One region of the Pedobacter sp. AW31-3R genome, then DNA from elsewhere that is predicted to be linked to it. Evidence: riboswitches for the same ligand, from Rfam matches in the RefSeq annotation. Region 1 holds a riboswitch; each other region holds the start of a gene.
What was found. A riboswitch is a leader RNA that binds a small molecule or an ion and turns the genes downstream of it on or off. The one in region 1 is predicted to bind S-adenosylmethionine.
Positions count from the first base shown of each region.

Region 2: another riboswitch for S-adenosylmethionine. It lies ahead of ACSBL2_RS13575 (SusC/RagA family TonB-linked outer membrane protein); the one in region 1 lies ahead of ACSBL2_RS06915 (cysteine desulfurase family protein).
Region 3: another riboswitch for S-adenosylmethionine. It lies ahead of metH (methionine synthase); the one in region 1 lies ahead of ACSBL2_RS06915 (cysteine desulfurase family protein).

Region 1 is NZ_CP197475.1:1,672,709-1,683,759, forward strand. Features, by position in the region: gene ACSBL2_RS06880 (calcineurin-like phosphoesterase C-terminal domain-containing protein) at 1-556, shown strand, start outside; gene dnaA (chromosomal replication initiator protein DnaA) at 1,070-2,503, shown strand; gene ACSBL2_RS06890 (hypothetical protein) at 2,740-3,240, opposite strand; gene ACSBL2_RS06895 (MFS transporter) at 3,455-4,612, opposite strand; gene ACSBL2_RS06900 (sugar phosphate isomerase/epimerase family protein) at 4,836-5,810, shown strand; gene ACSBL2_RS06905 (SDR family NAD(P)-dependent oxidoreductase) at 5,936-6,715, shown strand; gene ACSBL2_RS06910 (phytanoyl-CoA dioxygenase family protein) at 7,028-7,834, shown strand; SAM riboswitch class I at 8,143-8,243, shown strand; gene ACSBL2_RS06915 (cysteine desulfurase family protein) at 8,300-9,454, shown strand; SAM riboswitch class I at 9,871-9,967, shown strand; gene ACSBL2_RS06920 (peroxiredoxin family protein) at 10,154-11,051, shown strand, end outside.
Region 2 is NZ_CP197475.1:3,301,177-3,312,227, forward strand. Features, by position in the region: gene ACSBL2_RS13560 (MASE3 domain-containing protein) at 1-221, opposite strand, end outside; gene ACSBL2_RS13565 (hypothetical protein) at 537-791, opposite strand; gene ACSBL2_RS13570 (RNA polymerase sigma factor) at 1,177-1,710, opposite strand; SAM riboswitch class I at 2,346-2,447, shown strand; gene ACSBL2_RS13575 (SusC/RagA family TonB-linked outer membrane protein) at 2,765-5,974, shown strand; gene ACSBL2_RS13580 (SusD/RagB family nutrient-binding outer membrane lipoprotein) at 5,986-7,419, shown strand; gene ACSBL2_RS13585 (RNA polymerase sigma factor) at 7,606-8,202, shown strand; gene ACSBL2_RS13590 (FecR domain-containing protein) at 8,286-9,476, shown strand; gene ACSBL2_RS13595 (SusC/RagA family TonB-linked outer membrane protein) at 9,669-11,051, shown strand, end outside.
Region 3 is NZ_CP197475.1:5,858,530-5,869,580, forward strand. Features, by position in the region: gene ACSBL2_RS23895 (RNA polymerase sigma factor) at 1-215, opposite strand, end outside; tRNA gene ACSBL2_RS23900 (tRNA-Glu) at 1,551-1,622, opposite strand; tRNA gene ACSBL2_RS23905 (tRNA-Met) at 1,660-1,736, opposite strand; tRNA gene ACSBL2_RS23910 (tRNA-Glu) at 1,820-1,891, opposite strand; tRNA gene ACSBL2_RS23915 (tRNA-Met) at 1,933-2,005, opposite strand; gene era (GTPase Era) at 2,116-2,994, shown strand; gene der (ribosome biogenesis GTPase Der) at 3,041-4,342, shown strand; gene ACSBL2_RS23930 (S41 family peptidase) at 4,401-6,008, opposite strand; gene murQ (N-acetylmuramic acid 6-phosphate etherase) at 6,250-7,065, shown strand; gene ACSBL2_RS23940 (hypothetical protein) at 7,065-7,637, shown strand; gene ACSBL2_RS23945 (Bax inhibitor-1/YccA family protein) at 7,690-8,439, shown strand; SAM riboswitch class I at 8,562-8,670, shown strand; gene metH (methionine synthase) at 8,794-11,051, shown strand, end outside.

The sequences.
Region 1 (11,051 bases):
TAAGGATTTCTATGCCGTTCTGGAAGGATATACAAATGTGCATATCATGTCAGGACATACCCATTACAATGCCAATAACATCACGAATGGCATCTTTGAGCACAATCATGGCACAGTTTGCGGCGCATGGTGGACCGGGCCGATCTGTGAAGACGGTGCGCCCCGCGGATATGGGGTGTATGAAGTGGACGGCACGCAATTGAAATGGTATTATAAACCTACAGGGGCGACAAAAGACCTCCAAATGAAGATTTATACCGATAAAACAGAGGGGGATAACCGGTTTATCGTGAATGTATGGAACTGGGATCCGGTATGGAAAGTAGAATACTTCTTTGATGACCAACCTATGGGAACCCTCAGGAATGAGATAGGTTTTGATCCTTTAGCAGTCAGGTTGTATAAAGGTGACCAGCTTCCTGCGGGACGCCATTTTCCTGAACCCAGGGAAACCGATCATCTTTTTTCGGCCGCTTATGGTTCCTCGGTTAAGAAGATCAGGGTGTTGGCAACAGACCGCTTTGGAGAAGTATACAGCACTGAAGTCACGCTGTAATTCGCAAGCACAGTGGTCCATCAACCACCATTAGGGAAGGCCGGTTTTTACCGGTCTTTTTTTATGCTGTAAAGCAGCTTGTTTTCCGTCCTTAACCCAAGCCGAAACACAGCTGTCAGGAACTATCCACATGTGGATAAGTTATCCCCATTATACCGGTTTTCAGGTGTTGACTTCTGCGCAGCCTTTTGCTTAAAAAAACAGTTATTCTTACTAATACTTTTAGTTTTAATGACATTAAGATGATAGATGACAGGAAGTTAAAACGATAAGGTAAATGATGAAAAAAGCGTAAAAAGTATCCACAATGGGCTTAAAAAAGAGTAGTTAACAACACCTGTTAATAAGCCATACTTATCCACATTAGAAACGAAAAATATCGCGTAAGTTGCTGATTTATATCAGCTTGAATGATGGGTATAAGTTTATCTTTTATTGTTAATAATTATTTTGAACTTCGCAATCCCAATCGGGAACAACAGAAATTTGATACCTAATAACAATAAAAAATATATGCAGAATACTTGTACTACAGTATGGAATAACTCACTTCAAACCATCAAAGCCAATATCCCGAACCAAAGTTACAAAACGTGGTTCGAGCCGATCTCAGCTTTAAAATTAGAAGGGAATGTTTTGACTGTTCAGGTGCCAAGTTTATTCTTTTATGAGTGGTTGGAAGAACACTATGTTGGACTTCTGCGCAAGACAGTAAAACAGGAACTTGGAGAAGACGGCCGTCTGGAATATAACATCGTTGTGGACAAAACGACGAACAGTGGCTCGCCGTATACAACGAACATGCCTTCTCATGGTAACACCTCTGCATCGGCGAAATCACAAGCCTTTCCCAAGGCAGAATCGCTAAGCAAGGATTTAAGGAACCCCTTTGTGATTCCGGGACTGAAAAAATTAAATGTAGATCCACAGTTGAACAGGAATTATACCCTGGAGAACTACATTGAGGGCGATTGCAATCGTCTGGCACGCTCTGCGGGCTTTGCTGTGGCCGCTAAACCTGGGGCGACATCATTCAACCCACTGATGATTTATGGTGCGGTAGGATTAGGGAAAACGCATTTGGCGCAGGCTATCGGTAATGAGATTAAACGTACCCATCCGGATAAACTCGTGATCTTTGTATCCTGTGAGAAATTCTGCCAGCAGTTTGTAGAATCCCTGAAAAATAACACCATCAATGATTTTGTGAATTTTTACCAGGCAATGGATGTGATCATTATGGACGATGTGCATAATTTTGCAGGAAAAGAAAAAACACAGGATATCTTTTTCCATATCTTCAACCACCTGCACCAGTCGGGGAAACAGATCATCATTACTTCAGACAAAGCACCAAAAGATCTTTCAGGTTTAGAAGAAAGACTGCTCAGCCGTTTTAAATGGGGACTTTCAGCAGACCTTCAGATTCCTGACCTGGAAACCAGGATTGCGATCCTGAAAAAGAAAATGTATGCCGATGGTATTGAACTGCCTTCAGAGGTTGTTGAATACGTAGCGCATAACATTGACAATAATGTTCGTGAACTGGAAGGTGCCATGGTCTCCTTATTGGCACAATCCACGCTGAATAAAAAAGATATCGACCTGTCCTTGGCAAAGACCATGCTGAAAAACTTCATTAAGAATACCACGAAAGAGATTTCTATGGAGTTTATCCAAAAGCTGGTGTGCGAGTATTTTGAAGTTGCGGTAGACCTGGTTAAATCGCCTACCAGAAAGCGTGAGGTGGTACAGGCCAGACAAATTTCCATGTACTTATCGAAAAGCCTGACAAAGTCTTCACTGAAAAGTATTGGTGCTTTTTATGGAGGAAGGGACCACTCTACAGTGATCTATGCCTGCCAGACCGTGGAAGACCTGATTGAAACAGATAAGAAGTTTAAAGGTTATGTAGATGATATTCACAAAAAACTGAAGATGAGCTAACCTCCGCTGTCAGGATTGGAAATAATAAGGGGCATTCATTTGATATGGATGCCCCTTTGCTATAAAATACTTTTCCTTTCTGGTTCTTAAACCCGACAATCCCGGTGCCTGTCAGCCTGATAGCTGTCTATCCGGATGGTCTGTTATGTTGGGAAAGATAGAAAAGTAGATAGATAAAGTTTGTAAAAAATGGTTTAGCTGATATTTTTAACTGAGTCGCCCTGTTTCTGGGATCTTTAATTTACAGAAGTCTGTTTTTTTGCTGTAGGTTCTTTCTTTTTCCACAAGCCGATGTTTAGTATAGCCCTTCTGATTTTTTTTAATTTTTTATATACCAGAACAATGGCAGTTACGGTCTTTGTGCTTTTGGTTTTGCGCTGCTGGATGTTATCCAGGCGCTCCCTGGTGATTTTTTCAAACCTCGGAAAGGTCTTTGCATAGTTTTCCAGTTCTTTTTCTTCTGCTGTCTGTTGAAGTGAATCCATGCTAATTCCTTTTAGTTTAGCGACATCATAAGTTTTTTCCATCTGACTGACCACATACCATACGGAAGCAAAAGCCATTTTTGTTGCGGTGATCCTGGCTTTGAATTTTAGGTCATAATAACCGGAATCGGTACTTTCAATCTGCTCATACTCCGCTGGCGGAATTCCAAGCTTTTTTGCTGCAAATTGTGTTGTCCATTTTAATTTTAATCTTCCCTGCTTTAAAGCGCCCCCATTGAGTTTTGTTTCCATTCTTTATAAAAGTAAGCCGCAAAAATAATAACATATTTTATTGTAAGACAATGTAATACACTCTTTTAAAGAATAACCAGGACAGAATCATGGGGTGTGTGTGGTATGGATGTATAATGTAAATTAGTTAGGATGAAACTCTGTTTAGATATTGTGATTTTTATTAGGTTTTAAAAATTAATGTGCACTTAGAAGAAAAAAACGGGATTTCCCTTTAGATTTTTGCTCTTGTAGATAATACGAAAACAGAGACGGCCATCACGAAAATAAATATAAAAGCTATCCTCAGGGTGAAGGCTCCGGCAAGAAAACCTATGACCGGGGGACCGATGAGGAATCCTATAAAACTGATGGTCGATACCGCAGCAATTGAAGCACCGGGCGACATGGTCTTTGATTTTCCTGCAGCACTGTACACCAGTGGTACCACAGAGGAAATACCGGCACCAACGAACATGAAACCAATGATACCCCAGAGCAAAGTAGGGAAGAGTACAGCGATCAGCAGTCCGACGGCACTGAGCAGTCCGCTGACCTGCAAAGTCCTTCTCAATCCGAATTTTGCGGAGAAGCTGTCGGCAACAAAACGTCCCAATGCCATCGTACACATACATGCGGTATATCCGGCAGCAATCCAGGCTTTTTCTGCCAGCACAACTTTCTTAAAATAAATTACACTCCAGTCGAACATCCCCCCCTCACAGACCATCGAACAAAAAGCGATGAGTCCAAGGGTGATCAGTGATTTGTCCGGGATCGCAAAAGCGGGCGTTTCGGCTGCGGTATGGTCATTGTGAAGGTACCGCAGGCAAATGATCACTGTAACCACGGTAATCGCGGCAATGATCATAAAATGTGGCGCGGGGGCCATATTGATACCGATCATAAAGGTACCAATACCGGCACCAATGAAACCCGCGAGGCTCCATACCCCGTGAAAGGAAGCCATAATTGGTTTAGGGTACAAGGCTTCGGTAGCAACAGCCTGGGTGTTGACCGATATGTTGGTTGCATTACTGGCCAGACCGAAGACAATCAGGCACAAAACCAGCTGGTAGGCATGGGTAACCATACCTAGGCTGATCAGGGTTAAGCCATAGGCCGAAAGGGCAATGGCAAGGACTTTACGGCTGCCGATTTTATTTACCGCCCAGCCAGACAGGGGGAGGGATAACATTAAACCTACCGGCAGGGCGAACAAAACAGCGCCAAGCGCAGCATCTGATAAGGAAAGGTTCTGCTGTATCGTTGCAATACGCGACGCCCAGCTGGCAAAAACCAATCCTGCCATAAAGAACATAGCAGCAACAACTGCCCTGATGATGTTTTTGGAATAAGATTTTTGCGGTGGTATTGCGTTGGCTGGCGTCATAGGGATGGGGTACTTTTTTTATTTTGGATAATTGATGTCAATTTCGGGTCTATTCACAAAATAAGGGATTAATTGTAGATTATCCCATTTTTAAATGCTGCTCATACGATTTATGTATTATCTTTAAAGCTAGTGATGACGCCAGCAGGTGTATTCATTTCGTTACCTGCCCTGAATAGCTTATAAATTTCAGTGGTTTATTTTATTTTAGTGTAAAAAAAATATGGAAAACAGAAGATCATTTTTAAAAAAAGCAGGTCTTTTGGGATCTGCAGCCATGGTTGCCGGCCCATTGATGTCAAACGCTATGGATGTCTTTTCAGCAGCGCCTAAGGTCCGTGAAATCGGACTTCAACTCTATACCCTGAGGGATGCATTGTCTAAAGATGCACGTTCCACTATAGAGAAGGTTGCCGGAATCGGGTATAACCATGTGGAAACTTTTTATGGATACAAACCCGGCGAAGCGGCCAGTTACTGGGGTTTAAGTTTACAGGAACTGAAAACCCTGCTGGATGACCTTGGGCTTAAAACATACAGCGGTCATTACCAGCTGAATGATTTCCTAACCCTAGGCAATGGTGATGATACTGCGCTGAAAGCACAGCTGGAGATTGCCTCTGCATTGGGACAGAAACACCTGGTGGTACCCGTGCCACCATTTACACTGGTTGATAAACTCAGCAGTGCCGATTTTGAATTTATGGCTGCACAGCTGAATAAAGCTGGGGAGCTGTCAAAGGCTTCAGGCATTCAAATGGGCTACCATAACCACTTCTGGGAATTCAGGAAACTGGATAACGGACAAAGGGGATATGATATCCTGTTAAAAAATACGGATCCGGCACTGGTTTCTTTTGAGATGGATCTTTTCTGGATAGAAAAATCGGGAGTGAAACCATCAGCTTATTTTAAAAGCAATCCCGGAAGATTTCCCATGTGGCATGTGAAAGATATGGATAAGGCTTTAACGGCGCCAATTACTGGTGGAGAGTTGGATAAGTCGCCTTCAATGGATATCCTCAAATCTATCGGGTATACAGAAGTAGGTACCGGAGCCATCAATTTCAAAGATATTTTCAAAGCACAAAAAGAAGCTGGCCTGAAATACATTTTTGTAGAGCAGGATGTCATTAAGATAGATCCTTTTGTGAGTGTGAAAGACAGTTATAACTATGTGAAACAGCAACTGGTGTAACAAGGACATAAAATTTAAATGGGGAACCAGGCTTCCCTGAATTCAGCGCAGGATAACAATGGCATTCCAAAGGATGAAGATCTATTGTTGTCCTGCGCTGAATTTTTAATGCTGGTGTGGATACTATGGAAGAATATGCTTTAATAACCGGTGCGAGTAAGGGAATCGGAAAATCTATCGCCACCTTACTGGCCGTAAAGAAATACAATTTATTGCTGGTCGCCCGGTCGGGAGAGGAATTGGCCCAACTAAAAGAAGACTTAACCGCTGCATATGCCATTCAGGTTGACCTGCTGGCGATTGACCTCTCTATGCCTGGTGCTGCACTGGAGGTGGCAGATTGGTGCAGGGAGAAGGCCTATACGGTCTCCATCCTGGTCAATAACGCAGGATTTGGATTGTGGGGGAACTTTGATCAGTTGTCGATTGATGAGCAGTTGAACAGCATACAGTTAAATATCAATACGGTCACCGAACTCACGTTCCGGCTGTTGCCCTCACTCCGGACTTGTCAACAGTCCTATATACTGAATATTTCCAGCACAGCTGCTTACCAGGCGCTGCCAACCCTTGCGGTATATGCTGCGACCAAAGCCTATGTGCTCTCTTTCAGCCGTGCGATCCGTATGGAACTGCAGCATACTTCGGTATCTGTGACCTGTATCAGTCCGGGTCCGGTGGCTACCGGTTTTGCAGAACGGGCCGGACTCTCTGTGATTAAGGATTTGGCAGAGAAATTTAATATGGATCCTGACCAGGTCGCTGCCTTTGCCTTAAAAGCCATGTTCAGTAAGAAATCAGAGGTTATCCCCGGTTTCACCAACCAGGTATCGGCTTATGCCAACCGTTTTCTTCCCAAAGCGATCATTGAGCGGGTTGCCGCCAGCCTCTATAAAACCCGCTAAGCTGCCGGGGATATTTTCGCTATTTTGTTCATGGTACTGTGAGACAGTGGTATATCCTGCTATTATTTTTAAATATTTTTTTAAAATAATAGCAGGATATAAAAAATATTTTATATGTTTGTTTAATGTCTACCAAAATGGTAGTCTTTATGAAAGAAATGATCAACAACAGCACACCTACCCACTCTTGTAAAGCAATGCTTCAGCTGATGAAGTATATGCAGGGCTGCTGTTGTTAATCCTGCAGATCTTCCCGATCTAAATTTTCTTTAAAAAAATCAATCCTACTTCTCATCTTTTAATCCTATAACCATGGCAAATTCGTACCCTGGATTCTCTTTAGGCGAATCCTTAACCGCAGAACAAAAGTCCTTTTTTAACACCAATGGATTTATCCATTTCAAAAATTTCATTACCCCGGAAACGGTAGATTCTATTGTCAAAGCCTCCCTGGAGGTGCAGCATAACTGGATTGAAAAAGGGGTAGATAAGGTAAATGGTGTACCTATAAAATATGGGCAGGACCTGGATGGTTCTACCCTGGTACAGCGTTTTGCATTTATCAACCAGCACCATTCTACCTTTAGCGGATTATTACTTGACCCACGTCTGAAAGGGTTATTTGAGCTGGCAGGTGCCGATGCCCGGCTGGGTGAAAATGAAAAAGACGGCATGGTGTTCAACCATTATGTAAATGGCCCGGATAGCAAGTTCACAAAAATGGGCTGGCATACTGACGGACTGCGTGATTTATTCTATGGAAAAAAACTGAACCCAATGCTGAATGTCGGTATCCACCTGAGTAACCTGAAACCGGAGAACGGGGGATTGCGGATTATTCCGGGCACCCATAAACAGAACCTTTACCAGATGCTGTTCAGAAAGAAATATTTCATGGACCATGACAATGACCCGAATGAAGTGGCCATTGTGCCTGAAGCAGGTGATCTTACCGTGCATGATGGCCGTTTGTGGCATCGTGTGGCACAGTCGTCTATTGTTGGTGAACAGAGCCGCAGGAGGGTTATCTATATTCCGATCATCGCGGGGAAATATGCACCTAAAAATGAGCATAGTCCAACTGTGTTTTATCAGCGGTTTGCAGGTTTAGTTAAATAGGGGGGATTCCATATGCTTTTTTTAATTGTGGTTAACTACCTGATCAGATCGGGAAGGTTAAACAAACCCATTCTTTTCTGCCGGAATACCTATAAAAGGCTGTCTTTAAAATGACCCTGCTTTTTACGCCTGAATGAAACCGGGAATGCTGTTTTTTTCCTGAGCGTCAGTGTATATATCTGGTCTTTCTTGTTTCCCGGGAGCTGCAGCAGCCCTGGAAAAAGAAGAATAAAAAAAATTGAAATAAAGTCTACTTATTTAGTATACTATTTGTACATTTGTTTTCAACAAGAGTTCTTAAATTTATTTACTTATCCAGAAAGACTGAGGGAAAGGCCCTGTGAAGTCTTAGCAACCTGTGCTATACAAGGTGCTAATTCCTTCTGCCGTTGAGGTGGACAGATAACAATCGCTATCAGATTTTGCTGGATAAGTCATACTTAATCAATTTAATCCAGATAGAAAATGAAGATTTACCTTGACAATGCAGCGACCACCCCTTTAAGCAGAGAAGTTTTTCAGGCTATGGAGCCTTTTATTTTCGAAAACTTCGGTAATCCCTCTTCCTCGCATTCCTACGGGAGGCAGGCAAGGAAGGCTATTGAAGAATCCAGGAAGACAATTGCTGATTTACTGAACACCAACCCTTCACAGATTATTTTCACTTCCGGTGGTACGGAAGCTGACAATACGGCGATCATTTCCGCTATCCGGTCTAATGGGATTCGCCTTGCCATTACTACTCCTTTAGAACACCATGCCGTATTACATACCCTGGAATCCCTGAAACGTACAGGGGAGATCGAGTTGGTCTACCTGAGTCATGACCATAAAGGAAACTTGTCTATCCGGGAACTGGAACAATTGCTTTCTACCGGGGACAGGGCATTGGTATCCATCATGCATGGAAACAATGAAATTGGGAACCTTAACGAAATTGAATCTATTGCTGAAGTCTGTTGTAGGTACGACGCTATATTTCACACCGATACGGTACAAACCATGGGACAATACCGTTATGATACCCAACAATTGCAGGCAGATTTCCTGGTTGGTTCTGCACATAAGTTCCATGGCCCAAAGGGAGTAGGTTTCCTTTACAGCAGCGCGGCCAGTCAGATTACCCCTTTAATTAATGGAGGTGCCCAGGAACGAGGACAAAGGAGCGGTACAGAAAATGTCTCCGGGATTGTAGGACTGGCAAAAGCCCTTGAGCTAAGTTATGCCAATGCCGGGGTTTACCATCAACATATCACCCATCTTAAACAGAAAATGATAAAGGATTTATTTTACAGGATTCCGGGAATCAGATTCAACGGAAATTCAGCAGAGCACAACAGTTTGAAAACGGTGCTGAGCGTTTCATTGCCCGATCAGGCAAACGGACTTTCACCCATATCTTATCTCGACCAGCTCGATATCTGTGTGTCAGGCGGCAGCGCCTGCACCAGTGGATCCGGTTCGCATGTGTTAAAGGCTCTTGGAGACCAGCAGGGACGCACCACCATCCGTTTCTCTTTCAGCAGGTACAATACTGAAGCAGAAATTGATGAGGCAGTGAACCAGCTGGCCAATCTGTATGTGCATGAAACACTCACTGAAATGCGTGCAGTCTGCTAGAATCATATTTTAATACCTTGATATACATAGGTATAACAATTAATACTACTAAATTAGTAGTATTAATTGCAGAAGTGATTTATCCTTCTTATATTTATAAAAAATAATTGACAAAAAACTAAAACTCTCATTATGATATCCATCATACAACTTCCTGAAAGCTTTCTGAAATCTTACTCAGATAAAGTCATGCGTTGTTGTTGTTGCTCCTAAACCAAAATCATGGCTTCCTCCTAAAAAGGTTATTCTTTCAAATATTCTTATTTAAAATCCTGGTACCCCGGGGCATTTTGATAGAGTATTATGGTGGTCATGTATTCTGGTCAAATAAGTTGCCGGGGTATCAGGAAGGCGCCTAACTAATCACCACCACTAGTTAGGTTTTTACTCTAATTAATCACCACCATTAATTAGTTGATTTATACAGAAGAAGGGAGAGTCAGTCTCGTTGAACTTCTAGCAACTTTCCGTAGGAAAAAGTGCTCAAACTGATCTGGAAACAGATTATAAATTAACCCATAACAGGTTACACTTCGTTTCATGTGAATCCATGTATAGGCTCAACCGGTATTTGCCGGAGGGTATTGTGCTGGATCGGCCTGGACAGGAAAACTTGTTATTAAAAACTATTAAAATATAGTGTTTAAATTAATAACGATGATGATGAAAACTACAATTTCCTCGAAAATTGCGTGCCTGATGACCTCAGTAGTCCTACTGGGGGGAACGGTATCCGCAAAAGATTCAAAGCCTTTTCCGAAGGAAGGAATATGGCGTGGTGTGTTTAGTGTAAGTGAATCGAAAGTTCCGTTTAATTTTGAATTTAAGGGCAAGGATCCGAAAACAGCCGTGTTGACACTGATCAACGGGTCGAGGCGTGACGATTTTCATGTGGAGCGTCTTGGGGAGGATTCTATCTATGTGAAGATGAATACCTATGATGCTGCACTTGTGGCAAAACTGGAAGATAATGGTACACTGACCGGGGAATACCGGAGTCTGGTTCCTGGATTCAGGGGCAATTCTTTGCCTTTTGTCGCAGAATACGGTAAAAATTACCGGTTTGTAGCCCCTGGAAAGGAGGTGGCACCCAGCCATGATATTTCCGGTAAATGGGAGATTAAAACCTATACCAAGGAAGCGGTGCCAGCCTCTATTGCTTTACTGAAACAGACCGGCAATAAACTGACCGGAGTAATTATGACCGTAGTAGGCGATACGCGGGAGCTGGAAGGAACAGTACAGGGCGATGAGTTTGAATTGTCGGGATTTACCGGTCCCAGTCCTTTTATTGTCAGGGGTAAGATCAATGATGACAACAGTATCTCCGGAGAACAGGGATTTGGAATCTATAAGAACCTGAAGTTCGACGGACAACGCAATGAGAAAGCTGAACTGCCGGATCCCTACAAACTGACTTTCCTGAAAGAAGGATACAAAAAACTGGACTTTACTTTTCCGGATTTGAATGGAAAAAAAGTCTCCCTGAGTGATGACAAGTATAAAGGTAAAGTGGTGATTATAGAGACGATCGGTACCTGGTGTCCGAACTGTACCGATCAGACCGTTTTCCTTGCCCCATGGTTCAAGAAGAACC
Region 2 (11,051 bases), 1.6 Mb from region 1:
TAAGATATACCGACAAAACGCAGGTAGTTGTTGTCCTGCATCACCCGGGTATTCCAGGCGACAATAAATACAGCAAAGGCTACAACAATGGAAAACAGTTCAATAACTGTATGAAAAAGCAGGTAACTCTCCTGTATGCTGAAATAAAAGATGAGTAATAAGACGATGACAGCAAATACGGTTCTATAATTGCCTTTTATAAAATGGATCAGAAATGCCAATGTTTGAGTTTAAATTTTATCAAAAAACAAATTATTATTCTAAGGTAGAATGATCTACATACTGATGCAGTATATCACCCTTGTTCTCACACAAATATAGGTGCTACCATCCATGAATAGGAAACATTTATTATGGAATATCAGACATATTATTTTTGAAATGGCTAAAACCTGTGGGAGATGTTTGAATATGAAATTGCTCCACTTTTACTGGTATCTGATTTGCCCCTGATGTATCTACAGGCATGAGTCAGAACTGAATTTCGGGAAAGGCTTGTAATGGAAAATTTTCCGGCAGCTGGTAAGCCTGGATTATTACCTGAGCAGGTAACTGTCGATGTCCAATAACAGATCGCTGGACCGGTATACCTTTAAACGATTCTTTAACTCTACAACATGGTCTTCATATGCTTTGCATTTATAAATTACTGTTCCATTGGAAGTATTGACTATACCTATAATCTGACGACTACCACTCTGAAAGTCATTGTGCTTAAAAAGATGCTCAAATAGCTCACTTTTTAAAACATGATAGTTTTTATCTGCATCAATAAATATCATCTTATACATCAGATTCGGATTTGTGGAGGAGAAGTGTTTTTATGAAGTTTATAGTATTATTAAAAAAGATCACAGGTCTTTTACCAGAAATTCACCTTACCATTGATCCAATCTTATCCGGTTAAATTAAGGTAAATTATTGTTTTGACCCAATAATGATCATGTCGGTTTTTAAAACAGCCGGACCAGCATTTTGGTTTCAAATTTCTTTTTTAGTTTCTCCTGAATAAATTGCAGGAATAGGAGTGGATATTCAATTTACTGTATACCAAATCAGCTAATGAGTTGAACAAAGAAATGGTCTTTATTCAATTCATCAGCTGACTTTATGTGATAAGCTTTACGCTATTATTTTAAATATAATTTGATTACCTACACAGTGTTTGATCACGTTTTAATCTGCATACTGGTCTTTCCCAAAATTGTCGCTGTACATTTTTAATTTGGCTTTAAGAATTTTACGGGCAACATGGATCCTGGTTTTGACAGTGCCAATTGGTATTTGCAACTCATCGGCAATCTCATGATACTTAAAGCCCTCAAAGTATTTCGTAAACGGAATATAGTATTCAGCCGTCAGGGTACCCATCGCATTTTCAATGTCCTTTCTGACAAACTTTCCTTCTCCCTGATTACTTGATGCACTGCAGGAAAGCTGTACTGATGTCAGGTCTTCTGCAGTAGTTACCACAAGACGTTTTCTGACCATACTACGGTAATCATTGATAAATGTATTTTTCATTATCGTGAACATCCAGCCTTTTAAATTGGTTCCTTCTTTATAAAGCTGTACATAACGCAACGCCTTGATCAAGGTTTCTTGTACAAGATCATCGGCATCATCCGCATTCTGGGTAAATTTAAAGGCAAATTGGTTGAGTTGGGGGCGAAGTCCGCAGATTTGTGAATTAAATGATATGTTGTTCATAGGTAGATGTATATGTTTTTCACATTAAATTATACAACTGATATGCCAGTATGACCATTCTAATCAAAAGAAGAATAAAATGCTGAAAATTTTAAGTTTTCTATGCCAATTAAATTATTTCTTGGAGTTAAAGGCATAAAGGCCAAGATTTGGCCGGATTTTTATAAGCGCATATTTGTACTCCAATCTTGAATATTTCTAATGCTGAGTACTGTAAAATGCACAGCTCATCAAATTATTGTGGCAAATGTCAGAATAGGTTCTTTTTAAACAGTTATATTTTATGCTTAAGAATAACTGTGCCGGTAGTTTATGTATCTTATTTTATGGTTATACCAAATTATCGTATTCTCCGCTATGTGTAATAATCCTCTTGTCATGTGATTTCCTCTGGATGTTTCTCAGTGTATCCTAATGGACGACTCAAATGAAATAGTTGTCGGGAAGTATATTACAGCAGTAAATCAATGAAATATGATAAAGAGCAAAAAAGAGATTCAATTGCATTATTGATAATTTGAAGACAAATGACCTAAAAATCAACCAATTACTTTGGATTGTTGAAATATATAATTAATACTACTAAAAACATAGGAATTATAGTTTTAAATAGTATCTTTGTGCCATTAATAGAATACTTATCAAGAAAGGTGGAGGGAATGGCCCTGCGAAACCTTAGCAACCGTCCTCAGGGAAATGGTGCTAATTCCTTCCCGGTTTACCGGGGTAGTTAAGTCAGTTGAATGCTATAACATTAATGTTTATGATATGCAGGCACTTCTGATTTACAGGGGTGTTTTTTTTTAGGCTGAACCAAAAATAATTGACAAGTAGTATTTGAACTTTAATAAAAAGACCAATGAAAAAAACTTACAAATTAAATTTCGACGCGCTGGTAATCATTCCTGATCATCAAACTCTTCCCATGTGTTTGGAGACCTGTTGTTGCTGACAGCTCTATAACGAAGGGCTATCGCTGCCCAATCTGTAAAATTTACTAAAAGCTATAAAAAATCGCTCCCGTAGCGAATGGGAATACTATGCCCTGTTTTTTATGGCACTCATTAACTATTACCTAAATAAGATCATCATGTTCAACAAAATCAGGCTGACAGTAATATTGTTATTGCTGCTGCTTTCACAATTTTCACAGGCACAGCAGATCGTTGCATCAGGCGCCGTGAAATCTTCAACAGGGGAAACTTTACCTGGTGTCTCGATCCTCGTAAAAGGAACGAAACAGGTCGTAACGACCGATGCAAACGGAAAGTTTTCTATCTCATTAACGGGTAAAAGTACACTTGTACTTTCCTTTATCGGGTTTTCTTCAACGGAGATCGTAGTGGATAAGAATGCCGGAAATCTAAATATCATTCTTAAAGAAAATGAAAATGCGCTGAATGAAGTTGTGGTCACGGCACTTGGCATTTCCAGGCAAAAGAAGTCACTGGGATATGCCGTTCAGGAACTCAAAGGTGATAACCTGACAGAAGCTAAGGAAACGAATCTGGTGAATGCCCTTGCCGGAAAGATTGCTGGTGTGAGGGTAACCAATAGCCAGGGAGATATGGGATCTTCCAGGATCGTGATCCGTGGCGAAACTTCCATTTCCGGAAATAACCAGCCTCTTTTTGTGGTAGATGGAATTCCGGTGGATAACTCGCAGCTGAATTCAGCCGGTGCAAGGGATTATGCCAATACCATTTCAGATATCAATCCCAATGATATTGAGTCGATGAGTGTACTTAAAGGCCCCAATGCCGCAGCACTTTATGGTTCCAGGGCAGCAGCAGGGGTAATCCTGATCAAGACGAAATCGGGCAAATCTCAGCAAGGCCTGGGAATTAATTTCAATTCTAACGCAGTGATGGAAAGTTTGCTGACCCTTCCGGAATACCAAAATGCATTCGGACAAGGTTCTGAAGGAAAGTTCAGTTATGTAGATGGTAAAGGTGCAGGAATAAACGATGGGGTGGATGAAAGCTGGGGCCCTAAACTGGATGGCCGTTTGATCCCCCAGTTTTATTCTAATGGAGAGGCTGTTCCTTTTGTCGCGCATCCTGATAACGTGCGGGATTTCTTCCAGACAGGCTATGCATTGACAAATGGGATTTCTATTGCTGATGCCAGCGGAAAGATCGATTACCGCTTGTCTTATAATAACCTGAAACAGGTGGGTATTGTACCGAACTCTGGTCAGGGGAAGAACTCTTTTGCTTTAAACACGACCCTGAGGTTAACCCCTAAGCTGACCATTACTGCAAATGCGAATTACAGTAAGCTTTCATCCGATAATCTGCCGGGAACAGGCGGATCAAGGTCGACCAGTACCATGCTGCAGTTTGCCTGGTTCGGAAGACAGGTGGATATCAACCGTCTGAAGGATTATAAAGATGAGAATGGCAATACCTTTAACTGGAATAACAGTTATTATAGTAATCCTTATTGGGTAGCCTATGAAAATACCGTATCTCAAAACAGGAACAGGCTGATTGGTAGTGTGGGATTAAATTATAAGATTATTGAAGGACTGAATTTTAACTTCCGCTCGGGAACAGATTATTACAATGACCGCCGTAAAATCAGGATCGCCTACGGGACTAATGGTACGCCATTCGGTTCGTATACAGAAAGTGCATTTACCGTAAATGAAAACAATACCGATGCGACTTTAAATTATACCAAACAATTCAATTCGGATTTCAGCTTTGAAGCCCTGATTGGTAGCAATATCCGTTCGCGGTATATTGAGCAGAATGACCAGAGCGCCCCAAGACTGGCCATCGCCGGTTTGTATACTTTAAATAATTCCAGAGACCCGCTTACTTCATCCAATATTTACAGCGACCTGAAATCGTATAGTGGATACGCATCAGGACAAGTTGGTTTCAGAAACTACCTGTTCGTGAATGTTACTGCCCGTAACGACTGGTCTTCAACTTTACCCGCGAAAAACAGGTCATATTTTTATCCTTCCTTTAATGGAAGTCTGGTGCTGACTGAAGCTTTTGATATCAAGAGTAATTTCCTTGATTATGCAAAAATCCGTGGCGGCTGGTCGAAGGTGGGTAAAGATGCAGATCCGTACCGTTTGCAAAATACCTATGTGTTCGGTGCGCCATTTGGTACCAACCCACAGCTTACCCCTTCAGCAACTGATTTGAATCCTGATCTTAAGCCGGAAACCACTACGTCTTCTGAGATTGGTGCAGAGGCTGTATTATTAGATAAAAGATTACGCCTTGATGTGAGTTTATACAATACGAACAGTTACGACCAGATCCTGAGCGTTGATGTGAGTCAGAGTACTGGTTTCCGCTCGAAATTAATGAATGCAGGTAAGATCAATAATAAAGGAATTGAAATCCAGTTGGGTGTAACCCCAGTTAGGTCTGCCTTCAAATGGGATATTGATCTGAATTATGCAGCGAACAGGAGTAAGGTGATTGAACTGGATAAAGAAGGTTTGTTACAAAATTATGTGGTGGCTACAAGTTCTGCACAGGTGATTGCTGCCGTAGGGCAACCTTATGGTACGCTTTTCGGTAATGCTTACCTGAGAAACAGCAATGGTGAGATTGTGGTGAATGCCACTGGGGCACCACAAACTGATCCGACTAAAAAAGTGCTGGGTAAATATACGCCCGACTGGATTGGTGGGATTTCAAATACCTTCAGTTATAAAGGATGGAGCCTTGGCGTGTTGGTTGACGCAAGTTTTGGCGGCTCTATTTACAACGGCACCTATGCTACAGGAACCTATACAGGGGTTCTGGCGTCGACACTTCCGGGCAGAGCGGCAGAATATGGGGGAATTTCTTATTACTATCCGGGTAACCTGAAAGCCAACGGAACAGTGAAACTGGAAACAGGTACAGCCGCTCCTGAGGGGGTAACCGTGTATGACGATGGAATTATTTTCAATGGGGTGACCGCCGATGGAAAGCGCAATGAAAAAATACTTCCTGCACAGCAATATTATAAGTCATTCCGCACAATTGATGAAGCAAATATTTTTGATGCTTCCTATGTCAAATTGCGTGAGGTAAAACTGACTTATAACCTTCCGTCTAAACTGGTTCATTCCTTAAGCCTTCAGGGCGTATCTGTCGCACTCGTAGGGCGCAATCTTGCGATTCTCCACCGCAACACTACAGATATTGATCCGGAAGTTGCCTTCAATACCGGTAATGGCCAGGGATTGGAAAGTCTGTCTAATCCAACTACACGCACCTACGGTGTCAACCTGAATATCAAATTTTAATACAACCTGTCATGAAAAAGAATAGACTCTATATATTTGCTGCATTTGCCCTTTTCCTTGCTTCCTGCAGCAAAGAGCTGGATGAGATTAATATCAATCCCAATGCAACTGAAAATGCACAACCGGATTACCTGTTAACCGGTGCGATCAAAAATACTGCAGATACCTATTGGGGAACAACCAATAATATGAATTCCAGCCTGCTGTTCGCACAGCACTGGGCAAAAGTGCAATATACGGAAGAGGACCGTTTCGTGTTCTCCAACAGCAGTTTCACGGCCTTGTGGTCTACTGGTTATTCACAAAGTATCACCGGTTTTAACAAGATTATTGAAATTGGGACGAGCACCGACAACTCCAATTACAGGGGAGTGGCTTTAACGCTGAGATCATGGGTGTTCCTGTTGCTTACAGATGCTTATGGCGATGTGCCTTATAATGAAGCCGGAAAGCTGAAACAATTTATTACACCAGCCTATGATAAACAGAAGGATGTATATTATGGATTGCTTGATGATCTGAAGGCGGCGAAAACAGCATTGGATCCTGCAGGAAAAACGATTGCAGGCGATATCATTTACAGTGGCAATATCGACAAATGGAAGAAATTTGCAAATTCCCTGAGATTGCGGATTGCGCTTCGCATTGCTGACCGTGAGCCGGTAAAAGCACAGCAGGTAATTGATGAGATTAAAGCGGATGGGGATCTGTATATCAGTGATAATACAGAAATTGCACAGCTGATTTATCAGATTTCACCACAGCAGAATCCGGTGAGTGCACAGTTTGATACACGTGACGATTACAGGATCAGCAAGACAATTGTGGATAAGCTGTTCGGCCTGAGTGATCCGCGATTAGCTGTGTTTGCGAGCAAGACCCAAACAGCTACTCCGGAAGAATATGTGGGCTTACCGAATGGACTGACCAACTCTGAAGCCAGTAACCTGGGCTTTGCGAAAACCTCTAAACCAGGAACTTATTTTCTGGCAGCCCAGGCACCTGCAGTGATCTTTAGCTATGCGGAATTGTTGTTCGACCGTGCGGAAGCAGCTGCCAGAGGATTTACTTCTGAAGATGCAGCAGCACTGTATAAACAAGCCATTACCGCTTCACTTAAACAATATGGTATTTCTGATGCCGCTATTACAACCTACCTGGCCAGAGCAGGAGTACAGTATGATGCCAGTAATTATAAGAAATCTATTGGAGAGCAAAAGTGGATCGCCTTGTTTGGTCAGGGCATGGAAGCCTGGACAGAAAGACGCAGACTGGATTATCCTGTGTTGACAGCATCGGTGAATACCGTCCTGGAAGGAAAAATCCCTGTACGGTTTATTTATCCGGGTACCGAACAATCTTTAAATACCAAAAGTTATACGAATGCTGTAGCTAGTCAGGGCGCTGATTTGTTAACAACGAAATTATGGTTTGACGTGTTTTAAACAGAAGGTCTACATTCTATAGTACATGGGGCAGTTCAAGATCAATGAACTGCCCCATTCTTTTCTGTAAAATACCCCGGATTTTCAGCGTCTTTGTTTATTCCGAAGGGATTCTAATGCAAATTGATGTGAAAGACTTAGCAATTTATTAATATACAAAAAATATAGGCCGTCTACTTTTGTCCGGTGGCACCAATACAATTAACTGTAGATTCCGTTTTATTAGCTCAGCTTCGCGATGGTGATGAAAAAGCCTTCGTCCTGGTGTACGATAAGAATTACCGTAAAATCTATCAGTTTGCCAATTCTTTGCTGAAAAATAAGGAGCAGAGCGAAGAAATTCTTCAGGAAACTTTCCTGAATGTATGGATTAACCGCGAGCGGCTGGATATTCATCTGCCCATCGAACCATTGTTATTTACGATATGTAAGCGTTTGGTGCTTGATGCCTTTAGAAAAGCAACTTCTACCAGTAAACACCTCGCTCATCTCTTTCAAATGATGGCAGATGAAGATAATGGTACCGAAGAGAACATTATTTTTTCAGACCTCATGCGTTTTACCGAAAGCGTGATTGCTGAATTGCCAAAACAGCAACAGACGGTATTCCGGCTGAATAAGTTTGAAGGCCGTTCTTATGAGGAAATTGGTCAACAACTGAACATCTCAAAAAATACCGTCAAAAATCACCTCATCGTGGCGGTTAAATCATTGAAGACACAACTGGACGGACACGGAATCTGGAGTGTGCTGTTAGTCTTGCTGCTGAAATTTTTAAAATAAATTTATTTTCAACTAGTCCATCGGCATTCTCTGAAACGTATTCTTTTATATAACGTATACTCAAACGTATGCATAAAAGATAGATGAACACAAATAAAGAAAGAATAACCTTCCTTTTTCAAGCTTATACCAGCAACCGTATCACAGAAAAAGATTTAAAAGAACTTTCTGAATTAACCCGTATACCTGAATCTGAATTCATGATTACTGAAGTCCTGAAGGAATATTGGGATACGATAGCTGTGAATGATCAGCTGGATATCCCCAGAGAGGATATCCTTAACCGTATTCAAGCAGACAAAAGATTCAGGCAGTCCCCGGTCCAAAATATTCCTGCAAAGGTTATCCGTTTGAGGAACGTATGGCCATATGCTGCAGCGGTATTGCTGGTGCTGACCGCCGGACTTACATTTTATATGCTGGAAAAGAAACCGCTAAGGGCTGTAAAGGAAGAAACCATGGCTTCAAAGACGATACAGCCCGGAAGTAAAAAGGCTATCCTGACTTTGGCTGATGGTTCCCAGGTAGCGCTGGAGCAGACGATTGTTGGGAATATACCTGGTCAGGCCAATCTTAAACAGGATAACGGACAGCTGATTTATGAGAACAATGCACGGCTTGCTCCTGCAGCTGAAAACGCGCAAAATACCATCACTACTCCGAAAGGAGGCGAATATCAGTTGATACTTCATGACGGTACAAAAGTTTGGCTGAATGCGGCAACAAGACTGAGTTATCCGGTACAGTTTAGCGGATCGGAAAGAAGGGTGAAAGTGGAAGGGGAGGCTTACTTTGAAGTCGCAAAGAACGCAGAAATGCCTTTTATTGTCCAGGGCAACGGAACGGAAGTCCGGGTGCTGGGCACCCATTTTAATGTGAGTGCCTATGCAGATGATGACTATGTAAAAACAACCCTGGTGGAAGGATCGGTGGAAGTGCGCAAGAACCAGCAGAAGGCCATGCTCAAACCTGGACAGGAAGCGTTGATCAATTTTTCCGTACCAGGGATTAAGGTAAGTGATGTCGATACGGAACAGGCACTTGCCTGGAAAAATGGTTATTTCATGTTCGACAACCAGGATATCAAAGGAGTAATGAAATTAGTCGGCAGATGGTACAACGTCGATATTGCCTATCAGGGCAACCTGGCCGGAAAAACCTTTGGCGGTACCATTTCCAGGTTTGGCGATATCAGGGAGTTGTTGAAAAGCATGGAATTAACGGGAACTATTCATTTTGAAATACAGGGAAGGAGGGTTATTGTGAAACCTTAGGTTAAGGTCAGATAACCACGGAAATAATCAGAAGCGCGGGAACGCTCCTGATTATTTTATAGCCAGGCTATAAGGTTAAATTTCAATCGCGATTAACAATTAATTTATTAAACCTGATTACAAATGTATAAAAATTTTACTGCATTTTTTTGCAGCGAACTTTCCAGTTTATTACCAAAACTTCTCTATAAAATGAAGTTATCATTGATACTGCTTCTCCTTACCATTTTACAAGTTAATGCCTCCACTTTCGCGCAGAAAATCAGTTTAAAAAAAGAGCATGCCCTTTTAGAAGAGGTGTTCAGGGATGTAAGGAAACAAAGTGGTTATAATATTTTCTATAATGCGGAAATGCTGAAGACTGCCGGATACGTTTCGGTAGATATTCGCAATGCGACCATTGAAGAGGCCATGAAAAAATGCCTTGAAGGGAAGAAACTCAACTTTAAAATCGTAAAAAAGAATATCATCATTTCTGCGAAAGATGAGGAAGCGCCACAACAACAACAACAACAAAAGGCAATCACGATCAGCGGGAAAGTCACCACTGTAAATGAGGAGCCCCTTGCAGGTACCAGCGTGAAGGAGAAAAAGACAGAGCATACGGTTTTCACCGACAAAAATGGAAATTATAAAATTACGGTATCGAATCCGGCTGCTGTGTTGGTCTATAGCTCTCTGGGCTATGCCAGCGAAGAGCGGAAGGTAGGGTCGAATCTTACAGTGAATGTTGTACTTAAAGAAAAGGACACTGAACTATCAGAGGTGGTGGTGACAGCCCTGGGCATCAAAAGGGAAGAAAAAGCCCTGGGTTATGCAATTACTACGCTTGAAGGCAAACAGCTTACCGATGCCATGTCTAATAACTGGACAGATGCCTTGTCGGGTAAAGTTGCCGGATTGAACCTGTTGCGGTCTAATGGCGGCCCGGCGGGATCCAACAGGATTATCCTCCGCGGGGAAAACTCCTTGTCTGGAACGACAGAAGCGCTGATCGTGATTGACGGTGTGGTGGTGAGTAGCTCCAGCGGCAGGGCAACAGGAAATGGCGAATCGTACATGGGCGACGATTCACCGACAGATTACGGAACCAGTGTGAATGACATTAACCCTGCAGATATTGAAAGCATCTCTGTGCTGAAAGGGCCGGGGGCAACGGCACTTTATGGCGCGCGTGGTGCCGGCGGTGCAATTATCATTACCACTAAGGTTGCCAATCCAAAGGTACGGGGCCTGGGGATCAGCTTTAATTCAAATTCTTCTTTTGAGTCGCCTTCGCGCTGGCCCGATTACCAGAACGAATATGGACAGGGGGATACTGGATTGGACTATTATTCCTATGATGATTCTGCCGATGGAATGTCCACACGGTCTACGAGTTCTGCCTGGGGGCCAAAATTTGACGGCCAAAATTTCTTCCAGTTTGATCCCAATACTTTTGGGGCCGGAACTACCAGAACCCCATGGGTGGCCTATCCTGACAATAAGAAAGACTTTTTTAAGACCGGACAAACCTATACCAATAACATCTCTCTGGAAGGGGGAACGAAAGCGACTTCGGCACGACTGAGCTAT
Region 3 (11,051 bases), 2.4 Mb from region 1:
GAGACTTGTTCCTGCTCGAGTTCTGCTCTTTTTTGCCAAACCTTGAGCATCATATCCATCACCAGTTCCTCGGAAAGCTCTGGATCATTGGTATGTCTGATGGCGAACTGATGGAGCTTGTAAAAGTGGAGCTTAAATAACTGGTCAAAAGCCTTATTGTCCCCGTTTTTCCAACCGGAAATCAACTCATACTCGCTTTTGGATTTTGGAAACATGATGACCTATATGATAGGTCCAAAAGTACAGCACAGGCGATAACAGCGCATTAAACCTATGTTAACTAATTATTAACAACAATCAGAATCAGCCAATTTCTCCTTTTCTTGTCCTCCTGTTTTACAGTAAGGTAAAAACGAATCAAGACCAAAAGTTGTGGGGAGCATGTTAAAGTAGATATAAATCCGTGTTCACCTCTATAAGAAGAATTTGATCTTTCTCCTCCACCTGAATTGACTTCTAATCGCTTTGAGTTTTTGCATTAATTTTCTATAGAAATAGCATCTAAGCAGCTTGAGAATTGATCACCATTTTTTACTCTTACACATTCATCTTGCTCAAAAATATCAATGATGCCCCCACAGTACCGGGAAGCAAATACGAAGCCTCCAAAAAAGCAGATTGATTTTAAATCGGGAACAGGTGTAGATTTTATGTGCTTATCAGAACTTACAAAAAGAAACATACAATCCGTTATTAATTATTTTAATATCATATATGTCATAAATTTAAATCAAACAAACACAGATTTTAAGTAATTGTATTTACTATCTGTTCGATACGTCCTCGGTCAGAGAGCGACTCAGGTGTATATTATTTCCGTGAAAAGTCCGTGTAAAAATAACTAGTGTTTTTTACACGCTCAAAAGTCGCAGTCAACTCGCAGCTGACACGCAGCTTGCCCGAGGACATATCGAACAATTTTAAACCCATTACCAAGTTCTAAATACAGCCAATCACAAACTATTGCCAGTTTTGCGCAAAATGAAAATACTTCATATAATGACCTCTGAGCGAATTAATAATTCAGCACAGGTTACAATATAAATGCTAGCATTTAAGTGCACAGCAAAGCTTTAAATAGCCTAAAAACGTAAAATCATCAATTCTTATACAGCGCCCGGCACAATAGTCGACATCTATCACCGGATTGAGGTGGTTTCTGATCAATTACAAATCCGTTTACCCTACATATTTCCATGGTCAGGGATCGAGAAAATTTCAGTCTGATTTGTATTTTTAATACAGCTGCCATCCGCTGAGCTATAGTTAACCAATAGTTAAATAAAAAGAAATCATATCTTCAGCATCAAAATCTGTATTCCTTCCTCTTTCTGGACGGACTTTGATTCAGTTTATTTGAGACAGGATCATTAAGTATAAAACACAACAGGTGTTCATCTCGTGATCACCTCGGGAGAGTTCAACACTTTCAAGCTGAACATCTTGCCTCTGCCCACAACTTTTGACCTTGATCCACAGCCACTTGATCCCAAGTTTTGGGCTTTGGTACAAAACAAAAAACCCGCTCTACTTTCGTAAAGCGGGTGATGTAGCCCGTAGGGGAATCGAACCCCTATTTCCAGAATGAAAATCTGGCGTCCTAACCGGTAGACGAACGGGCCATTTGAAGCGACCAACCTTTACAGGTTCTGCTTCTCCTGGGTAGCGGGGACCAGACTCGAACTGATGACCTTCGGGTTATGAGCCCGACGAGCTACCAACTGCTCCACCCCGCACTATATGTTCAACTGCTTCCTACGAAGCCAATGTATCCATTTAAAAAATAAAATCCGCTCTACTCACATAAAGCGGATTTTTGTAGCCCGTAGGGGAATCGAACCCCTATTTCCAGAATGAAAATCTGGCGTCCTAACCGGTAGACGAACGGGCCTTTTCAAAACAGCTAACCTTTGCAGGCGCTGCTTCTCCAGGTAGCGGGGACCAGACTCGAACTGATGACCTTCGGGTTATGAGCCCGACGAGCTACCAACTGCTCCACCCCGCACTATTTATCAACTTAAATCACTAAAAGAATAAATCTTCCTTTGTTTTAAATTGGTCTGCAAAGATATATTTCGTTTCTTTGCAATGCAAATTTATTTTAAAAAATATTCAATGTCGCATAAAGCAGGTTTTGTAAGCATAATTGGTAAGCCAAATGTGGGTAAATCCACGTTAATGAATGCCCTGGTAGGGGAAAAACTCTCCATCATCACACCTAAGGCCCAGACTACACGTCACCGTATTCTTGGAATAGTAAATGAAGAAGATTTTCAGATTGTATTTTCTGACACTCCCGGCATCATCAAACCACGCTACGGACTACAGGATTCCATGATGAATTTTGTAAAGGGAGCTTTAAGTGATGCTGACTTAATCCTGTTTGTTACAGACATCAATGAACAGCATGATGAAAATGATGTGCTGGAAAAAATCATTACTTCTACCATCCCAATGATTGTACTGATCAATAAGATTGACGGGGCAACACAGGAACAGGTAGATGAAAAACAGGCATACTGGCAGGAACTGCTGAAACCAAAACATATTTTCGCCATTTCTGCCCTCCATAAATATAACCTGGAAGGAATTATGCCCATGGTACTGGATTACCTTCCTGAACATCCCGCCTATTATGATAAAGAAGAACTGACCGATAAAACCCAGCGTTTCTTCGTCTCTGAGATCATCAGGGAAAAAATCTTCAACAACTATCAGAAAGAAATCCCTTACAGCACCGAGGTAATTATTACAGCGTTCAAGGAAGAAGAAAAGCTGACACGCATCAGTGCCGAGATCATTGTGGAACGCGACTCGCAAAAAAACATCCTGATTGGCAAGGGCGGCTCCATGTTAAAAAAGGTTGGTACTGAAGCCCGTAAGGATATTGAGAAGTTTTTAGACCAGAAAGTATTCCTCGAAACCTTCGTTAAAGTACTGCCAGACTGGAGAAGTAAAAAGAATTATTTAAAAAGTTTCGGGTACGAAAATTAAACCTACCTTTGCAACCCCTTAATAATTAATACAATTAATAAAATACATGAGTAATATTATCGCAATCGTCGGAAGACCAAACGTAGGCAAATCTACCCTTTTTAACCGCTTAACTGAAAGTCGTAAAGCAATTGTAGATGATTTCAGTGGTGTAACGCGTGATCGCCATTATGGCACCGCAGAATGGACACACAAACAATTTACCGTTATTGATACCGGTGGTTATGTGGCCAATTCTGAGGATGTTTTTGAAGCCGCTATACGTGAACAGGTAATTATTGCTATTGAAGAAGCTTCTGTTTTACTATTTATGGTAGATGTAACTACCGGTATTACAGATCTTGACGATGAAATAGCACAATTACTGCGCAGAAGTAAAAAACCGGTTTTTACCGTTGTAAATAAAGTAGACAACAATGCTTTGGAAAACGAAGCAGCAGTATTCTATGGCTTTGGTCTGGGAGATATCTATTCGATCTCTTCTATGTCCGGATCCGGAACAGGTGATTTACTGGATGATGTGATCGCTCACTTTGAGGATGACGTTATTGAAGAAAATGCATTACCGAAATTAACTATCGTTGGAAGACCAAATGTTGGAAAATCTTCTTTAATCAATGCCCTGATGGGTAAGGAAAGAAACATTGTAACCCCTATTGCAGGTACTACACGTGACTCTATCCACATCCACTATAACCAGTTCGGACATGAATTTATGTTTATTGACACTGCTGGTCTCCGCAAAAAGACCAAGGTGAAAGAGAACATAGAGTTTTACTCTGTCATGCGTACCATTAAAGCCCTTGAAGAGGCTGATGTGGTCATTCTGATGGTAGATGCCGTGGAAGGATTAGAGTCGCAGGATGTGAATATCTTCCACCTTGCAGAGAAAAACAAAAAAGGTATCGTGATCCTGGTGAATAAATGGGACCTGGTAGAAAAGGATAATAAAACGATGAAGGCCTTCGAAGACCAGATCCGTACAAAACTACAGCCTTTCACTGATGTGCCGATCGTATTTACTTCAGTGCTGAACAAACAACGTATTCATAAAGCTGTTGAAGTAGCCCTGGAGGTATTCCAGAACAGAAGCAAAAAAGTTCCTACTTCCAAACTGAATGATGTGATGCTGCCAATCATTGAAAACTATCCTCCACCAGCATTGAAAGGTAAGTATATCAAGGTAAAATATGTAACCCAGATCAATGCATCGTCACCCATGTTCGCTTTCTTCTGTAACCTTCCCCAATATATAAAGGAACCGTACAAACGTTTCATTGAGAATAAATTACGTGAGCACTTCGACTTTTCCGGGGTACCGATCCAGATCTATTTCAGACAAAAATAAGAAGGATTGTTTCAAGCAAAAAATTAAGATCAGCTGCTGATAAAAATGACAGTATGGATTATTGCAAGGCGGATAAAGCCTGCTTTACCATGCTGTCATTTAGGTTTACAGCCTTATAATAACCGGCTTCCCCTAAATGGTATTTAAATAGCAATGCCTTTAGATCTGAGCAGATCATGGGTTTTGAGGCAGACAGCTGTTTATAATCAATCGCCATCTTTTTGTGCTGAATGAACCGCACGAAGTCTTTATAATCTTCTTCCTTAATATTGAACGATAGCAGGTTTTGTTCCAGATAGGAAGCTTTATACCTGTTGGCCAGCACATCAAATACATAATCGAAGATGAGTTTTTGGGAAAGCAGTGTATTGTAAAATTTATTCATTCCCGTCGTATCCATTTTCACATAGATATCAGGCTGAATACCCCCACCTCCAAAAACCTTTTTCCCCATGCCGGTTACAAATACAGTGCTCTTCGCAAGGGTATCTTTTGTACTGAGTGATTTTTCAGTTAACTCTCCGTCAGCAAAACGGTCTTCTATCTCATTCTGATAAGCAGTATACCCCTTTTTATAGGATTTCTGGATGCTTCTTCCAAGCGGGGTATAATACCTGGCAATCGTTAAGTTTAAGGCAGAGCCATCTCCAAAGGGAAATTGTTCCTGTACCAAACCTTTACCAAAGGAACGGCGGCCAATAATCACCCCCCTGTCCAGATCCTGTACTGCACCAGCAAGGATTTCACTCGCAGAAGCAGAATTTTCATTGATCAGAATGGCCAGTTTTCCATCTTCAAATTCCCCTCCACCGGTAGCAATATAATCTGTCCGTGGTTCATGCTTGCCCTGTGTATAAACAATCAGCTTGTTCTCCGGCAGCAATTGGTTCGCCAGTCCGGTTGCGGCAGTCAGGTACCCACCACCATTATCACGAAGGTCAAGGATCAGCTTTTTCATTCCCTGTACCTTGAGTGTCCTTACCGAAGAGATGAAATCTTTATCCGTATTTGCACCAAATTCACTGATCCTGATATAACCGGCATCGGGACTGATCATATAAGCGGCATCAATACTGCTCACATTCACACGTCCACGTTTAATATTCATTAATACCGGCAAAGTATTCCCGGAATGCAGCACCAGTAATTGTACAGACGTTCCCTTACGTCCCTTAATCCTTCCGATCATCTTTTCGCGCGGCAGGTGTTTTCCACTGACAAACAGGCTGTCAATCCTCAGGATTTTATCTCCAAGTTTTAATCCCGCAGCAAAGGCTGGACCGTCTTTAATGACATTGGTCACGAGTAAGGTATCTTTCAGCACATAATATTCTATGCCTATCCCATCAAAACTTCCGTCAAGTAATTCCATTTGTTCGTCAGCTGTAGCTGGCGGCAGGTAAACGCTATGCGGGTCGAGCTGGTGCAAAAGGCTATCAATCTCCCCACGGCTCAGGGTGTCTGCATTAATTTCATCCACATAATTCCTGTTGATGAGGTTAATGATCTGATCCACCTTTTCAGCATTGTTGTCAGCAAACTGTACATTACGCTCAAAAGTGAAGCCCTGATCCTTTAAAAACTTGTAACCCAAGAACATCCCGCCAATTAAAGTGACAGAATACGTAAGGGCTATCAAAAGATTTTGACGGGTAGTTGGTTTCATGGATGAGCTGTTTTGCAAAGCTATAAAATTACAGTGTCATTATTAATTAACCGTTCGTATTTATATTTTGTTTTTTTTCAATCCAACTCATTTTCACTGATAATCAACGGAGTTCCCTTTTTCATCTGTAGTTTTGTATTCAGATTTCATGATTAAAAAGAAATTGACGATTTTTACAAAGCTATACCTGGGAGGAAGCTCAGCTTTTTTCACAATTGAAGGATAAACTCAAAATAAAACTATGATACGCGTAACCGAACAGGACTCAACATACCATGACATTGACCAGATGAGTGTAATGGATATCCTCAGAAGCATCAATAATGAGGATAAAACGGTTCCACTCGCTGTAGAACAATGTCTCCCACAAATTGAAAAGCTGGCGACTGCAGTTGCGGAAAGAATGAAAAATGGGGGACGTCTTTTTTATATTGGTGCAGGCACCAGTGGCCGTCTGGGCGTGGTTGATGCCTCTGAGTGCCCACCTACTTTTGGTGTGCCTTTCGATGAGGTTGTCGGCATTATTGCCGGAGGTGACAAAGCCATCAGGAAAGCGGTAGAAAATGCAGAAGATGACGATCAGCAGGCCTGGGCCGACCTGAGCGAATTTAATATCAATGAAAAAGACTGTCTGGTGGGGCTTGCCGCATCAGGCACAACTCCCTATGTGATCGGTGGATTACAAAAAGCCGCTGCGCAGCAGGTACTCACGGGGTGTATTGTCTGCAATGCAGGTAGTCCGGTAGCTGCAGCCAGTGAATTCCCGGTGGAAGTGGTTGTGGGACCAGAATTCCTGACAGGCTCCACCCGGATGAAATCCGGAACAGCCCAAAAGCTTGTCCTCAACATGCTCAGCACCACGGTAATGATTCGGTTGGGCCGCGTGAAAGGCAATAAAATGGTAGATATGCAGTTAACCAACCATAAACTGGTGGACAGGGGAACGCAAATGGTGATGAATGAATTAAATATTGCTTACCAGGAGGCCGAAGCCTTACTGATCCGTTATGGAAGTGTAAGAAAAGCAGTACTGGCCGGCACTAAAACAAAAGAATAATGCACGAAATAGAACCCTATTACCGTTGGCGCGACGACTATATTGCCGCCGAAGATCCGCGATCTCCGTTTTTCAATACGGAATATTCAGAGTTTTACTTCGATAAGCAGCTGTATAATTTCTTAATCCATCCCCAGTGGGACGATTTCGGCTCTTCCACCCTTTACATCAAAGTCCTTTATGTAGATTATGACCACAGCTATGCAATCATAGAATTCATAGGGGAATGGAATGATGCCATTTCAAATGATATTATGCTATTGAAACGTGAAATCCTGGAACTCATGATAGATGAAGGCATCAATAAGTTTATTCTTATTGGAGAAAATATCCTGAACTACCATTCCTCGGAAGAAGACAGCTATTATGAAGAGTGGTTCCAGGATGTGGAAGACGGCTGGATTTCAGGAATCAACTTTAACCCGCATGTGATTGAGGAATTCAGGAGCAGCAACATTGATTACTATATCAATTTTGGTGGTGAACTTGACGATTTGGCATGGAGGACACTTAAACCCTTACAGTTTTTCAGGAAAGTTGAAGAAATTCTGACAAAAAGACTAGGGGCATAACTTTTGCTTAGATCAATAGAACTTGTATATTTAAATATAATTTTAAAAAGAAATGGATAACAATAATTATAACTGGTCAGAAAAGTCCGTATTTGTAGAAAATCAGACAGGCGCAGTAGCGAAAAAATTCTTTGCTAACGTGTTTTTATGGATGTTTATCGCTTTAGGTATTTCAACTGTAGCTTCGGTTTACATGGCAAATACCCCCGAAATGTTAAGTTACCTGATTAAGGCTGATGGTAAAGGATTATCAATATTGGGTTACGTAGCGATGTTCGCTCCGCTGGGATTGGTTTTACTCATGAGTGCCGGATTAAGTAAAATGTCTTATAGTGCACTGATTGGGGTTTTCATCCTATACTCCTTGCTTACCGGTGTGAGCTTAAGCTTTATCCTGCTGATTTATACCACAGGATCAGTTATCGGCTGTTTTGCCGCTGCTGCTGGTATCTTCGGCCTGATGGCAGTCCTTGGTTATACCACAGATACTGACCTGAGTAAATTCGGCCCTATCCTGATGGTAGGTGTAGTAGGTTTAATCATTGCGAGTGTGGTGAATATGTTCCTTCAAAGTTCAACCTTCGATTATATCATGAGCTTCGTAGGTGTGGCAATCTTTACTGCCTTAACCGCTTATGATGTGCAGAAACTAAAAAGAATTGGTGCAGGCATCGAAGAAAACGGCGATAGCATCGCAGCTGATGACAGCAAGAAATTAGCGATCATGGGTGCTTTATCCCTGTACCTTGACTTCCTGAACATCTTCCTGTTCTTATTGAGAATATTTGGCGGAAGAAAATAGTCACACGACAATTTACAGTATATGATACCGAAAGCCACGCAGTTTTGCGTGGCTTTCGCAATTTTATGGGGTTTAACCCGCTAATACTTGGAATTGATTTTTCTTTATTGCATTTTTGTATTCGCTTATAAAGAAAGACGGAGGGATTAGACCCAACGATGTCTTAGCAACCTGTGCTTACAAGGTGCTACATTCTACTCGAACATCATGTATGTTCCTGAAAGATAAGTTAGAGTCGGTCCATCACGGAATTCTCATAAGCCTATATTAGTACCTTTTTACTTCGCATCATCTATTGTCATTCAAAACAAATGGACATGCGCCTGTACAAAAGCCTACGCATTAACTGATATAATGAGCATTAGAGAAGAGTTAGAAAAGCGAATATTAATTATTGATGGTGCTATGGGTACCATGATACAACGCTATGTCCTTACAGAAGAAGACTTCAGGGGCGAGCGTTTTAAAAACCACCCATGTGATGTGAAAGGGAACAATGACCTGCTGAACATCACCCGCCCTGATATTATCAAAGCTATACACCTTGAATACCTGAAAGCCGGTACTGATATTATTGAAACCAATACCTTCAGTACGCAACGCATTTCCCTGGCCGATTACCAGATGGAAGAGCTGGACTATGAGATGAGCTATGAAGGAGCAAGAGTTGCCAAAGAAGCGGTAACAGAATTTATGGCAGCCAACCCTGGCCGTAAATGTTATGTAGCCGGTGCTATAGGTCCTACAAACAGGACACTCTCTCTGTCTCCTGATGTCAATGATCCGGGATACCGGGCACTAACCTTTGATGAGCTTCATGATGCCTATTACGAACAGGTTAAAGGTTTAATAGATGGCGGTGCAGACCTGCTCCTGATTGAAACCATTTTCGATACACTGAATGCCAAGGTAGCGATTTTTGCCATCAAAAAATATGAGGAAGTGATTGGCCGTAAAATAGAGATCATGATCTCCGGAACCATTACCGATGCTTCCGGAAGAACACTTTCAGGACAAACGGTAGAGGCATTCCTGAATTCTGTTGTCCATGCAAAACCTTTAAGTATCGGTTTTAACTGTGCTTTAGGTGCCAAAGATATGAGGCCGCATATTGAAGAACTTTCCGCAAAGGCGGGATGTTTTGTCTCTGCCTACCCGAATGCCGGTCTGCCGAATGAATTTGGTGCCTATGATGAAATGCCCAATGAAACCGCTACACTGGTAGATGATTTTATTCAGCATGGATTTGTAAATATTGTAGGTGGTTGTTGTGGCACCACACCAGAGCATATCGCTGCCATCGCTGCCAAAGCTAAACATATAAACCCACGAAAAATACCTGTCCTGGAACGTTACATGCGTTTAAGCGGACTGGAGCCGGTAACCATCACTCCGGAAAGCATGTTTGTCAATATTGGGGAAAGGACCAATATTACCGGATCCCCGAAATTCTCCAAATTAATCCTGAGTGGTGACTATGAAGCGGCCCTTGCCGTTGCGCGCCAGCAGGTGGAAGGCGGAGCCCAGGTGATCGATGTGAATATGGATGAAGGAATGCTCGATTCCGAGGCGGCAATGACGAAATTCTTAAACCTCATTGCCTCAGAACCGGATATTTCTAAACTGCCGATCATGGTCGACTCCTCTAAATGGAGCGTTATTGAACACGGCCTGAAATGTCTGCAGGGAAAAGGTATCGTCAACTCTATTTCGCTGAAAGAGGGAGAAGAAAAATTCAGGGACAGTGCCCGCAAAATCATGAATTATGGTGCCGCAGTGGTGGTCATGGCTTTTGATGAAAACGGACAGGCAGATAACTTTGAACGCAGAAAAGAGATCTGTAAGCGCTCTTATGATATTCTGGTAGATGAAATTGGCTTCCCTGCGGAAGATATCATCTTTGACCCGAATATCTTAACCGTTGCAACCGGTCTCGAAGAGCACAATAATTATGCGGTTGATTTCATCAATGCCACGAGATGGATCCGTGAGAACCTCCCCTATGCGAAAGTTAGCGGCGGGGTTTCCAATATTTCCTTCTCTTTTAGAGGGAACAATACCGTTCGTGAAGCCATGCACTCTGCATTTCTGTTCCATGCCATTAAAGCGGGCCTGGGAATGGGTATCGTGAATGCCGGAATGCTGGAAGTGTATGAGGCTATTCCGAAAGAGCTGCTGGAACGCGTAGAAGATGTATTGTTAAACCGCAGGGAAGATGCTACCGAACGTCTGGTAGACTTCGCTGAAACCGTAAAATCTAAAGGCAAAGAACTCGTAAAAGACGAGGAATGGAGAAAAGAATCCGTGGAATCGCGTTTATCCCATTCCCTAGTTAAGGGAATTATAGAATACCTGGATGACGATGTGGAAGAAGCAAGACAGAAATATCCACGCCCTATTCATGTGATCGAAGGCCCTTTAATGGATGGGATGAATATTGTAGGCGACCTTTTTGGTGCCGGAAAAATGTTCCTGCCACAGGTGGTGAAGTCTGCACGTGTCATGAAAAAAGCCGTAGCGTATCTCCTCCCCTTTATTGAGCAGGAAAAGCTGGATAATCCGGATGGTGACCAGAGTTCTTCCGCTGGAAAAATATTGCTGGCCACTGTAAA